2 regions of the Gordonia sp. UBA7860 genome follow, and region 1 is predicted to be linked to the other one. Evidence: riboswitches for the same ligand, from Rfam matches in the RefSeq annotation. Region 1 holds a riboswitch; the other holds the start of a gene.
What was found. A riboswitch is a leader RNA that binds a small molecule or an ion and turns the genes downstream of it on or off. The one in region 1 is predicted to bind cobalamin.

Region 1 (5,395 bases):
TCGGTGCGATGCTTGGGGTACAGAACCCCCTGACTGATCTCGCCGACCTGGTGGCCCGCGCGTCCGATCCGCTGCAGCCCGCTGGCCACCGAGGGTGGTGTCTCGACCTGGATCACCAGATCGACCGCGCCCATGTCGATGCCGAGCTCGAGTGAACTCGTCGCGACCACACAGCGCAGGCGGCCGCTCTTGAGGTCGTCTTCGATCTCGGCGCGCTGCTCCTTGGAGACCGACCCGTGGTGTGCGCGGGCCAGGACAGTCGCGGCGCCGGTGGTGGCCCCCGAGGCCATGACCATTGCGGGTGCGCCGCCACCGACGCGGTCGTTGCGTGGTGGTTCGCGGCCAGGCTCGTTGCGTTGCTCGTGGATCTCGTTGAGCCGCGCGGTGAGACGCTCGGCGAGCCGTCGAGAGTTGGCGAACACGATCGTCGTACGGTTGGTCTCGATGAGATCGACGATCGACGCTTCGACGTAGGGCCAGAGCGAACCCGCGGTCGGCGAGAACGCGTCGTCGAGGTCATCCGCATCCGGTGCATCCGGTGGCGGCGGGATATTGGCCATGTCGGGTACCGGGACGTCGACGCGGAGGTCGAAGGTCTTCGACGCCTGTGGCCGCACGATGGTGCACGGACGGGAGCCGGAGAGGAACTCAGCGACTAGCTCGGGCGGGCGGACCGTCGCCGAGAGTCCGATGCGTTGCGCCGGGGAGTCGAGCAGTTCGTCGAGGCGTTCGAGCGACAGCGCCAGGTGCGTGCCGCGTTTGGTGCCTGCGACGGCGTGTACCTCGTCGACGATCACCGTCTCGACCGTGGTGAGCGCTTCCCGTGCCGACGAGGTGAGCATCAGGTAGAGCGACTCGGGCGTGGTGATGAGGATGTCGGGTGGCGTTTTGGCGAGGAGTCGACGCTGGGCGGCGGGGGTGTCGCCCGAGCGCACGCCGACGGTGATCGACGGTTCGGTGATCCCGAGTTCCTGCGAGGCGCGTGTGATGCCCGCCAGTGGCGCGCGCAGGTTGCGCTCGACGTCGACCGCCAGTGCTTTGAGTGGGGAGATGTAGAGGACGCGCGTGCCCTTGGACCGATCGGGGCGGGCGGCAAGTGAATCGAGGGCCCAGAGAAACGCCGACAGGGTCTTGCCCGAGCCGGTGGGCGCGATGACCAGGGTGTTCTCGCCGTCGGCGATGGCTTTCCACGCGCCCTGCTGGGCGGGTGTCGGCGCGGGGAAGGCGCCGCCGAACCACCGACGCGTCGGGTCGGTGAAGCGGTTCAGGATGGAGGACGAGCTGGGCACTCTTCCATTGTTCCGCACGGGTCTGACAGTGCGGTGCGACGTGCTGGTCCGGCGGCGAGAACCTGGTATAGAGTCGATCCACGCTGGTTGCCAGGAACCCGGTGAGAATCCGGGACGGTCGCGCCACTGTAAGTCCGACGGGAAGCGACCTGTCGCGACGAGTCAGGACGTGGCAACCAGGCCACATTGCTCCACGTCAGGGACGCGTCATCCCGGAAGGAACCCTCTCAATGGTTGCCACCTCATCACAGGCCGAACGTCGGCCCGCTGCGCTCGCCGTACCGAATCTCTCGGTCGCTTCGGCCGCGCTCTGGCTCACCGCCACCGTGCTCATCGCCGCGCTGGCCTACTACTTCATCGGGTACGACCAGGGCGCCTGGTCGGTGTTCGGCAGCGACACCCACATCCACGAGTTCGTGCACGACTCCCGCCACTTCCTCGGCTTCCCCTGCCACTGAATCTGACCCGGGAGACAACAGAACAATGGAGAAGAAGTTCATCGGCGCGGGCCTGCTATCGGGCCTGATCGCCGGAATTTTTGCGTATGTGTTCGCTCGTATCTTCATCGAGCCGGTGGTCGCCAAGGCGATCGACTACGAAGAGGGTCGCAGCCACGCCGAGGAGATGCTCAGCGGCGAACACGGCCACGAGCACGAGGTGTTCACCAGGTCGGTGCAGGAAAACATCGGGGCCGGGGTCGGCACCGTGATCTTCGCGATCGCGATGGGCGCGTTCTTCGCGGTCGGGTTCACGGTCTTGTGGACCTACCTCGGACGGCGATACCCCGCGACCGATCCGCGCTGGGCGGCGGCCGCGCTCGGCGCGCTCGGATTCGTGGCCTTCTTCGGCGTCCCGTACTTCGCCTATCCGGCCAACCCGCCGGCTGTCGGCAATGACGAGACCATCGCCGACAGGTCGAGTGCCTATCTCACCATCACCGTGGTGTCGGTGATCGCGATCATCGCGGCCGTCGTCTTCGCGCTGTGGCTGCGTCCACGCATCGGTGGGCTGCTCGGTGCGATCGCGGGCGGCGTCGGCTACCTGGTAGTGGTCACCGTCGCGATCGCGTTGCTGCCGAGCTTCGACGAGGTACCGACGCCGGTCACCAACGACGCGGGCCAGATCGTGTTCCCAGGCTTCCCGGGCGACGTCATCGGCGACTTCCGCGTCTACGCGATCGCCAACCAGGTGATCCTGTGGACGGTGCTCACCGCGGTGTTCGCGCTGGTCCTGGGCGCGATGTCGCGCTCGCGGTCGTCGAAGCAGGTTGTCGACGACCCCGCGACGCAAACGGTCGCCTGACGCTCCTCCAAACGCGGCTCGAGTTGGCAGGCGCGGCTGGTACACCAGCCGCGTTCGCAAGTTCGGGCCGCGTTTGGCTTATCCGGACAGCACGCAGTCGCCGCACACGGCAGTGCGATCGCCCGATACCTGGTAGATCAGGCAGCAGCTGCGTCGTCGGAAAGTCGGTCCGGCCCGCAGGTATCCGCCCTCGATGTCGGGGCGTGCGAGGAAAAGGTCGGCGTGGCGTCGGGCCGCGTCGGCGAGTTCTGGCCGGGCGGTACCGATCATGCGCGCCGCCGAGTTGATCGCCGACGCGATGTTGCCGCCGAGGACGTGTGGCCCAACCGGGTACGACGCGTCGAAGAGTGCGGTGAGGTCGTCGACGGCGCGAGGGAACCCGTCGTCGAGCGCGGGCTCCGCGTCGACCGTCACGACGGATAGGGGGAAGGGCCCGCCGAGATGGTCCTGCCACCAGACGTCTGCGGGGTCGAGGGACAGGCGGGTGCCGATCACCGCTGCGGCGAGCGCCGGTGCAAGCAGCCTGGCGACGAGACCAAGGTGAGTCACCGACGCCGCGACGCGAGGTGAGACGTTCGACGCCGCGCCCGCAGCCAGAGCCGTCCGGACCCTTTCGACGCGGCTGTCGATGCGTCGTGGATTCGCCAGTGCCGCAGCCAGAGTCGACCACGGCCCGTCGACTGGTGCCGCGGCTGCGTGGGCGTCGGTCGCAAAGAACGGTCCGAACTCGGCGAACACGTGATCGTTCACGCTCTCTGCCTATCTCATCGACCGCTCGCGCGTCCAGCGAGCCCGCGAGGGCCGCCGCTGGACAAGTTGGGATCGGGGCTGACACAGTAATGGAACGTGTTCTAATTTCCGGCGTTGAACGGTGGGTGGCAATGTTCGAGTGGTCCGAGGAAGACCTCATGGTGCGCGACGCGGTGCGGTCGTTCGTCGACAAGGAGATCCGCCCACATTCCGACGAACTCGAGAGCGGTCAGCTGCCGCCGTACGACATCCTGCGCAAGCTGATGACGTCGTTCGGCGTCGACGCAATGGCACGCGAGAGCCTGGAGAAGGAGCTCGACGCAGAGGCCGCGGGCGAGAAGAAGCCCAAGGGTTCCCGGGGTTCCGGCGGCGGCATGATGAACTCGATGGCGCTGATCCTCAACATGGAACTCGCGGGCGCGAGCCTCGGCATGGTGGTGTCGATGGGCGTCAGTGTCGGGTTGACGGTGTCGACGATCCGGTCGAAAGGCACGCTCGCACAGAAGAAGCGGTGGCTCCCCGAGCTGGTCACGCTCGAGAAGGTCGGTGCCTGGGCGATCACCGAACCGGATTCCGGCTCAGACGCACTCGGTGGCATGAAGACGACGGTCCGCCGCGATGGCGACGGTTACATCCTCAACGGGCAGAAGACCTTCATCACCAACGGTCCGTACGCCGACACGATCGTCGTGTTCGCGAAGCTCGACGAGGGCGATGGCACCCCGATGCGTGAACGCAAGGTGCTCACCTTCGTCCTCGACAAGGGCATGGAAGGCCTCACCCAGGGCAAGCCGTTCAAGAAGATGGGCATCATGAGCTCGCCGACCGGTGAGTTGTTCTTCGACAACGTTCGCCTCGGACGCGACCGGCTGCTCGGCGAGACCGAGGATGCTGGGTCGGGTAGTCGTGGCGACGATGGCGTCAAGGCGGGCTTCACCGCTGAACGGATCGGTATCGCCGCACTGTCGATGGGCATCATCAATGAGGCGCAACGACTTTCGATCGAGTATGCGAAGTCGCGCACGCTCTGGGGTCAGGAGATCGGGAAGTTCCAACTCATCCAGCTCAAGCTGGCCGAGATGGAAATCGCACGGATCAACGTGCAGAACATGCTGTTCAACGCACTCGAACGAGCGAAGGCGGGTAAACCGCTGTCGCTTGCCGAGGCGTCGGCGATGAAGCTCTACTCGTCTCGCGCGGCCACCGAGGTCGCGATGGAAGCGGTGCAATTGTTCGGCGGCAATGGCTACATGACCGAGTATCGCGTGGAACAGCTTGCGCGCGATGCGAAGTCGTTGATGATCTACGCCGGCAGCAACGAGATCCAGGTGACACACGTGGCAAAGGGGCTGCTGGCGAAATAGCGATGTGTCAGGCCAGTGCTGAGCCGAGTTCGTCGACCTTCTCGATCAGTTCTGTCCCGTCGCGCGCGCTCACCGCGCCACTGCAATGCAGTGAGTACTCATCGAGCGCGCAACCTGTTTGGGTCCAGTAGCGGCGCGGCTCGGGGGTGAGCCAGGCCACCCGATGGACGCGCCTGGCCAGCTCGGCGAACAGATCGACTCGCGGATCGAAACCGTTGCTGCGCGCGTCGCCGACGACGAGAACCGACGTACGCGGCGTGATGAGACCGCGGTGGATCTCGAGCAACTCGGTGAGCATTCGGCCATAATCGCTGGTCGCTGACAGGTCCAGGTCGTCGGTGGCCAGCACGGCCGTGAGTGCGTCGTCAGCTGCTGCGGTTCGCAGTGCGGTGGTGACCAGCACGGGTCGGTCCACGAATGCGACGACCTCGCAGTGGTCGCCGAACTCGTACAGGGTTTGTGCGAGTCGCAGGATGAAGCCCGCGACTGGTCGCACCGACAACGAGACGTCGACAAGGACGAGAAGCCGTACCGGGCCGGGTGTGCGATTCCTGCGCCACAGTGTGAGGGGGACCCCGTCGGTGCGGACGGCGCAGCGCATCGTGCGACGCATGTCGAGCGATCCACGATCAGCCGCGCGCACCACCGTGCGCGGCGCTCCCCGAATTCGTTGGACGAGTCGGTGACATG
Region 2 (5,395 bases), on a different contig from region 1:
TTCTCGCGGGTTTGTCCGGTTTGCTCGGCGATGATGGTGAGTACGGTGTCGCGGACGTGTCGCAGGTCGTCGGCCTGCAGTTCGATATCGGGTGCGTAGCCGCCGATGCCCGCCGATCCCTGGTGCAGCAGGACTTTGGCATGCGGCGTGATGAACCGCTTACCCCGGGTGCCATTACATAGCAGGAATTGTCCTGCACTGTAAGCCATTCCGAGGTTGACGGTGATCACGTCGTTCGGAACAAGGCGCATGATGTCGGTGATTGCGAGCATCGCGGGCACCGAACCGCCCGGTGAGTTGATCCAGAGCGCGATGTCGGCGACGGGATCGTCGTCGGAGAGCATGACGAGTTGCGAGCACAGTTGCGTGCCGATCTCGTCGTCGAGCGCGGAGTCGAGTGTCAGGATGCGTTGCCCGAAAAGGCTTTCCGCAGTGCGCTTGCGTAGTGGCAGTGGTCGTTGTTCATCGGTCATGCACTGATCGTCGGTGGTCGTTGTGCATCGGTCACGTCGGTTCCGCCCAGAGCGGCACGATTCCGCACAGAGCAGAGAAGCCGGGTCAGAGCACGTCGATGTCGGGCCGACCGGACGGGATGGTGATCTGCGCCCGGCGGTGCAGCGAAACATCCGGCGCGGCAATCGAATCGCTCACCCGATAGTCTGCTTCCCAGCGGTCGGCCGACAGTCTGTTGAGGACGTAGCCGCGCTGAGCGTTGCCGAAGCGGATGTGGGGTGATGCGGCCTTGAGTTGTTTGTCGCTGCTGTCGCTGTCCTCGCCGTCTGCGCCAGACGCGATCGAGGTGCCCGCGAGTTCGACGCCGACGGTCGGGGACGGTCGTGAATAGGTGGAACGCAACTCAGAGACCACGTTGCGGTGGATGTCGCCGACGATCGAGACGAGGTTGTGCACGCCGCGCTCACGCGCGCCGTCGAGAATCCTTGCGCGAGAGGCTTCGTAGCCGCTCCACCCGTCCATGCTGACCGCCCGCTCGCCGTTCTTTCGGCGGGCGAGATCAGCGATGGTGGTCTGATGCGCGAGAACATTCCAGCGGGCACGGCTGGCGGCCAGTCCGTCGAGCACCCACTTCTCCTGTGTGGCACCGGTGATGGTGCGCCGGGGGTCGGCGGTCGCGGCATTTTGTGCGGTGTCGTTGTCGCCGTTGGCCTGATCGCTGCGGAAGGTCCTGGTGTCGAGGACGCTGAACTCGACGAGGTCGCCATAGCTGAACCGACGATAGGCGCGCAGGTCGTAGAGGTCCGCTGTCGGTGCGGGGCGAGGCCGCTGCGCGACACGCACCGGTGTGTTTTCCCACCACGCTCGCATCGCCTGGGCACGGCGAGCGAGGAACTCGGGGATCGGTTGATCATCTTCGGGAATCCGTGCGGCCCAGTTGTTGTCGACCTCGTGGTCGTCGAAGATCGTGATGAACGGACTCGCCCGGTGCGCGGCCTGCAGTTGGGGGTCGAGTTTGTAGAGCGCATATCGATCGCGATAGTCGTCGAGCGTCGCGCACTCCCGGTGCGCCGACACCGGTGTTGCGGCGGTCTTGCGTCGGCCGCCGTCGACCGGGATCGGCTTTTCATAGATGTAGTCGCCGAGATGGAACACGACGTCGGGTGCGTGTGCCGCCATGTCTGCGTACGCGGGATAGTGGCCGTCAGCCCACGATTGGCACGAGGCGAATGCGAAAGTCAATGCACTCAGCCGACTTCCGTGCGACGGAGCGGTACGTGTGCGCCCGATCGCCGACATGCAACCGCCCGCACGGAATCGGTAGAAGTAGTCCGCCGCCGGCCGTAGGCCACGTACGTCGGCGTGCACGCTGTGTCCGTTCTCCGGTGTCGCCACTTCGACGCCGCGCGCGACGACGTGGCGCATCGCATGGTCGGTGGCGATCTCCCACTCGACCGGCACCGGAAGCAGACCCATCCCTCCGCCGCGGGCGAGCGGATCGGCGGCCAGCCGTGTCCACAGGACCACGCCGTCGGGAAGCGGATCGCCTGATGCCACACCGAGCGTGAACAGGTCACTGCCACGGCGTGGCGGGGGAGCCGACGCCGCGTCGGTCGTGAAAAGTGCGGGGACGGTTGCGATACCGGCCGCGACGCCCGCCCAGGTGAGAAAGCGTCGGCGGGTGGTGCCGGCGTGCAGGGTCTTGTCCCGATCGATCCGGAGGTCGGCCAGTGACGGGCGAGGTGAGATGTTCGGCATGCCGCCACCCGACCAAGAGAGGATGGACGTCGACCTACCCGCCGTCGGCATCGCGGTGATGGGATGGTGAAGTTCGTGAAACCGCATGCGCCATATGTCCGATTCGAGACCGTTGTTACACTGCAGCGGCGTCGGTTCTCCAGCCGAGATCGTCGGTGAGAGCCAAGAGGGAATCTGGTGAGAATCCAGAGCTGCCCCGCAGCGGTAACGGAAACGAAGGCGTTCAACAGCACTGGGCCTGCGGCTCGGGAAGCGATCGTCGGTAGGTGGCACATCACGTGCCGTGTCCGAAGTCCGAAGACCTGCCGACGTGGCCGCCGGGCGTAGGCGGTCCCATCGACTTCGCGGGACATGGTCGGTGTTGAACTCGCGTGGTCTTCGTCGACCCCGCGTGGCGACATCTGCTGTACCCGCTCCGGGCTGATCAGGAGGGCGGACATGTCGGCGCGCAGTGCGAACCCTCGGGATACCTGGGCGCGACCGGTCTCCGTGGTCATCGGCTGCGGTGTGGCGCTCGTCGTGGCCGCCGCGTGCGGCGTCGCATACGGAACCGTGGGGATCGGTTGGTCCTTATCGCTGCGGATGGTGTGGGCAGCTATCACCGGGGGACCGGTCTCGTCGGTCGACGCCGCGTCGTACTGGATCGTCGTGGACTCGCGTGTGCCACGGGTGCTGACGGGAGCGCTGGTGGGTGCCGGTTTGGCGGTGGTCGGCGTGATCGTGCAGGCGATGGTGCGCAATCCACTGGCGGATCCCTATGTGCTCGGGATCTCGTCGGGTGCGTCGGTCGGAGCCACCGCCGTCGTGCTGTTCGGGGTCTTCTCGGGTCTCGGCCTGTATGCGTTGCCGACCGCGGCATTCCTCGGCGCACTGGTGGCGACGTTGCTCGTCTTCGGAATTGCACAGCGTGGCGGAGGTCTCACACCACTGCGGCTCGTGTTGACGGGAACCGCTCTGGGATACGGGTTCTCGGCTCTGACCACTGTGCTCATCTTCTTACGTCCGGTGGGTGATGCCGCACGGAGTGTCATGTTCTGGCTGCTCGGCAGTCTTGCTGCGGCAACATGGCATTCGGTTGCGCTGGTCGCGGTCGTGGTGGTCATCGGGATAGGTGTGGTCGCAGCGAGAGCACGACAACTCAACGCGCTGGCGATGGGCGACGAGGTCGCCGCGTCGCTCGGCATACGGGCGTCACGGTTTCGGCTCGAGCTCTTCGTCATCGCCGCGCTGATGACCGGGTTCATCGTCTCTGTCTGCGGCGCAATCGGATTCGTCGGTCTCATCGTGCCGCACGTGACCCGTATGGTTGTCGGTGCGGATCACCGCAAGATCATTCTCGTCGCCCCGGTGCTGGGGGCGCTGTTCCTTGTCGTCGCCGACCTGATGGCGCGGATTGTCGTTCCACCGCAGGAGATTCCGCTCGGGGCGATCACGGCTGCGGTGGGTGTGCCGGTGTTCCTCGGGCTGATGCAACGTCGACGTACCCGGATCGACTCATGAGTGCCGTCGAGTACGACGCGGTCACAGTCGATATCGATGGCACCGTCATCGTTCGCGACGCATCGTTTTCGGTCGACTCCGGGGAGTTCCTCGGGGTGATCGGACCGAACGGCAGCGGTAAATCGACCCTGCTTCGATGCGTTTACCGCGCGCTGGCACCGTCGGGTGGCAGTGTGCGAGTCGACGGCCGCGACGTGCGTGCGGTGAGTATGCGGGAGAACGCACGACGAGTCGCCGCGCTCACCCAATCAACCTCGCTCGACTTCGATTTCACCGCGTCAGAGGTTGTCGCGACGGGACGGCTGCCGCACCGCGAACTGGGTGCGGCGGCCCGTGCCCGCGACCGCCAGGTGTGCGAGGCGGCGATGTCCACGGCCGGCGTCGAGATGTTCGCGGATCGTGTGTTCACCACGCTCTCCGGCGGAGAGGCGCAGCGCGTACTCATCGCGCGCATTCGCGCAGGAGCCCAACGTACTGATCCTCGATGAGCCGACCAATCACCTTGATATCCGCCACCAGTTCGACATCCTCGGTGCGGCGCGCGGACGCGGGGTCACCGTCATTGCGGCGCTGCACGACCTCAACATGGCGGCACAGTACTGCAGCACGCTCGCTGTTGTGCTCGACGGGACGATCGCATGCATCGGGCCACCGGACGAACTCCTCACCACGACGAACATCGCCAAGTGGTACGGCGTTGGTGCGTACGTCGTCGCCCACCCCCGCACGGGCGTTCCGCAGATCATCTTCGACGACCAAGTCCCACAAGCCATCTCCGAGGAAGAGCACTCATGACAGCGCCTACGACCAGGACAACACTCAGCAGACCGCGCGCACTCGTCGTGTCTGCGCTTGCCGCGATGACCGTGGTCTCCGGTTGCGGCGCTGACGTCGAGTCGTCGACTCCGGAATCGTTGGGAGAGCAGGTCACGGTAACCAATTGTGGTGCACCGCTTAGGGTTAGCGGTGTACCGGATCGTGCGGTGACGAACGACACGGGGATCACAGAGCTGATGTTCGCGCTCGGATTGGGCGACCGGATGGTCGGCTACACCACGTACGAGGGCAAAGAGCGAGATATCGAATCATCTCCGTGGCGAGCGGATTTCGAGAAGACAAGGTCACTGGGCACGGCGTTCTCCCGGGAGATCATCGCCGCTGCGCGGCCCGACTTCGTCTTTGCGGGCTGGAACTACGGGTTCAAGGAATCGACCGGCGTCACCCCCGACTGGGTGCGTTCGACCGGTGCCGTGCCATACCAGCTGACCGAAGCCTGTCGCCAGGCAGGCACCACCAAGCGCGGCGTCTTACGACCCCTCGATGCGTTGTACGCGGACCTGTCGAATCTGGGGCAGATCTTCGGCGTTAGTGGTCGGGCCGCGGCGCTGACTATCGCAAGCAAGTCGAGGCTGCGCGTGTGGGGGCGCCTGCCGAGTCCGCAGCAGCGCGGGTCTTCCTCTTCGACAGCGCCGATCCGACGCCGTACACCTCGGGTCGGAATGCGGCACCGGATCAGATCATCGCCGAAGCCGGTGGACGCAACATCTTCGGCGATATCGACGACTCCTGGACGTCGGCATCATGGGAGGCGGCTGCGCAGCGCGATCCGCAGGTCATCGTGATCGTCGATTACGGGGCGGGGCCGCAGAACATCGTCGAGGCCAAGATCCGACAACTCGAGTCG

Region 2: linked by a shared signal. The riboswitch ahead of B3T59_RS09070 (FecCD family ABC transporter permease) and the one ahead of B3T59_RS14700 (CbtB domain-containing protein) in region 1 are both predicted to bind cobalamin.

The regions. Positions count from the first base shown of each region.
Region 1 covers NZ_DLSO01000119.1:24,427-29,821, reverse strand. The annotation lists gene B3T59_RS14705 (ATP-dependent helicase) at 1-1,289, opposite strand, end outside; cobalamin riboswitch at 1,343-1,497, shown strand; gene B3T59_RS14700 (CbtB domain-containing protein) at 1,520-1,747, shown strand; gene B3T59_RS14695 (CbtA family protein) at 1,773-2,591, shown strand; gene B3T59_RS14690 ((2Fe-2S)-binding protein) at 2,670-3,341, opposite strand; gene B3T59_RS14685 (acyl-CoA dehydrogenase family protein) at 3,473-4,705, shown strand; gene madC (MadC family VWA domain-containing protein) at 4,713-5,395, opposite strand, start outside.
Region 2 covers NZ_DLSO01000064.1:38,846-44,240, reverse strand. The annotation lists gene B3T59_RS09080 (ClpP family protease) at 1-473, opposite strand, end outside; gene B3T59_RS09075 (alkaline phosphatase D family protein) at 559-2,211, opposite strand; cobalamin riboswitch at 2,327-2,535, shown strand; gene B3T59_RS09070 (FecCD family ABC transporter permease) at 2,650-3,711, shown strand; partial or broken gene B3T59_RS24585 (ABC transporter ATP-binding protein) at 3,792-4,199, shown strand; gene B3T59_RS24580 (hypothetical protein) at 4,111-4,506, shown strand; partial or broken gene B3T59_RS09060 (ABC transporter substrate-binding protein) at 4,572-5,395, shown strand, end outside.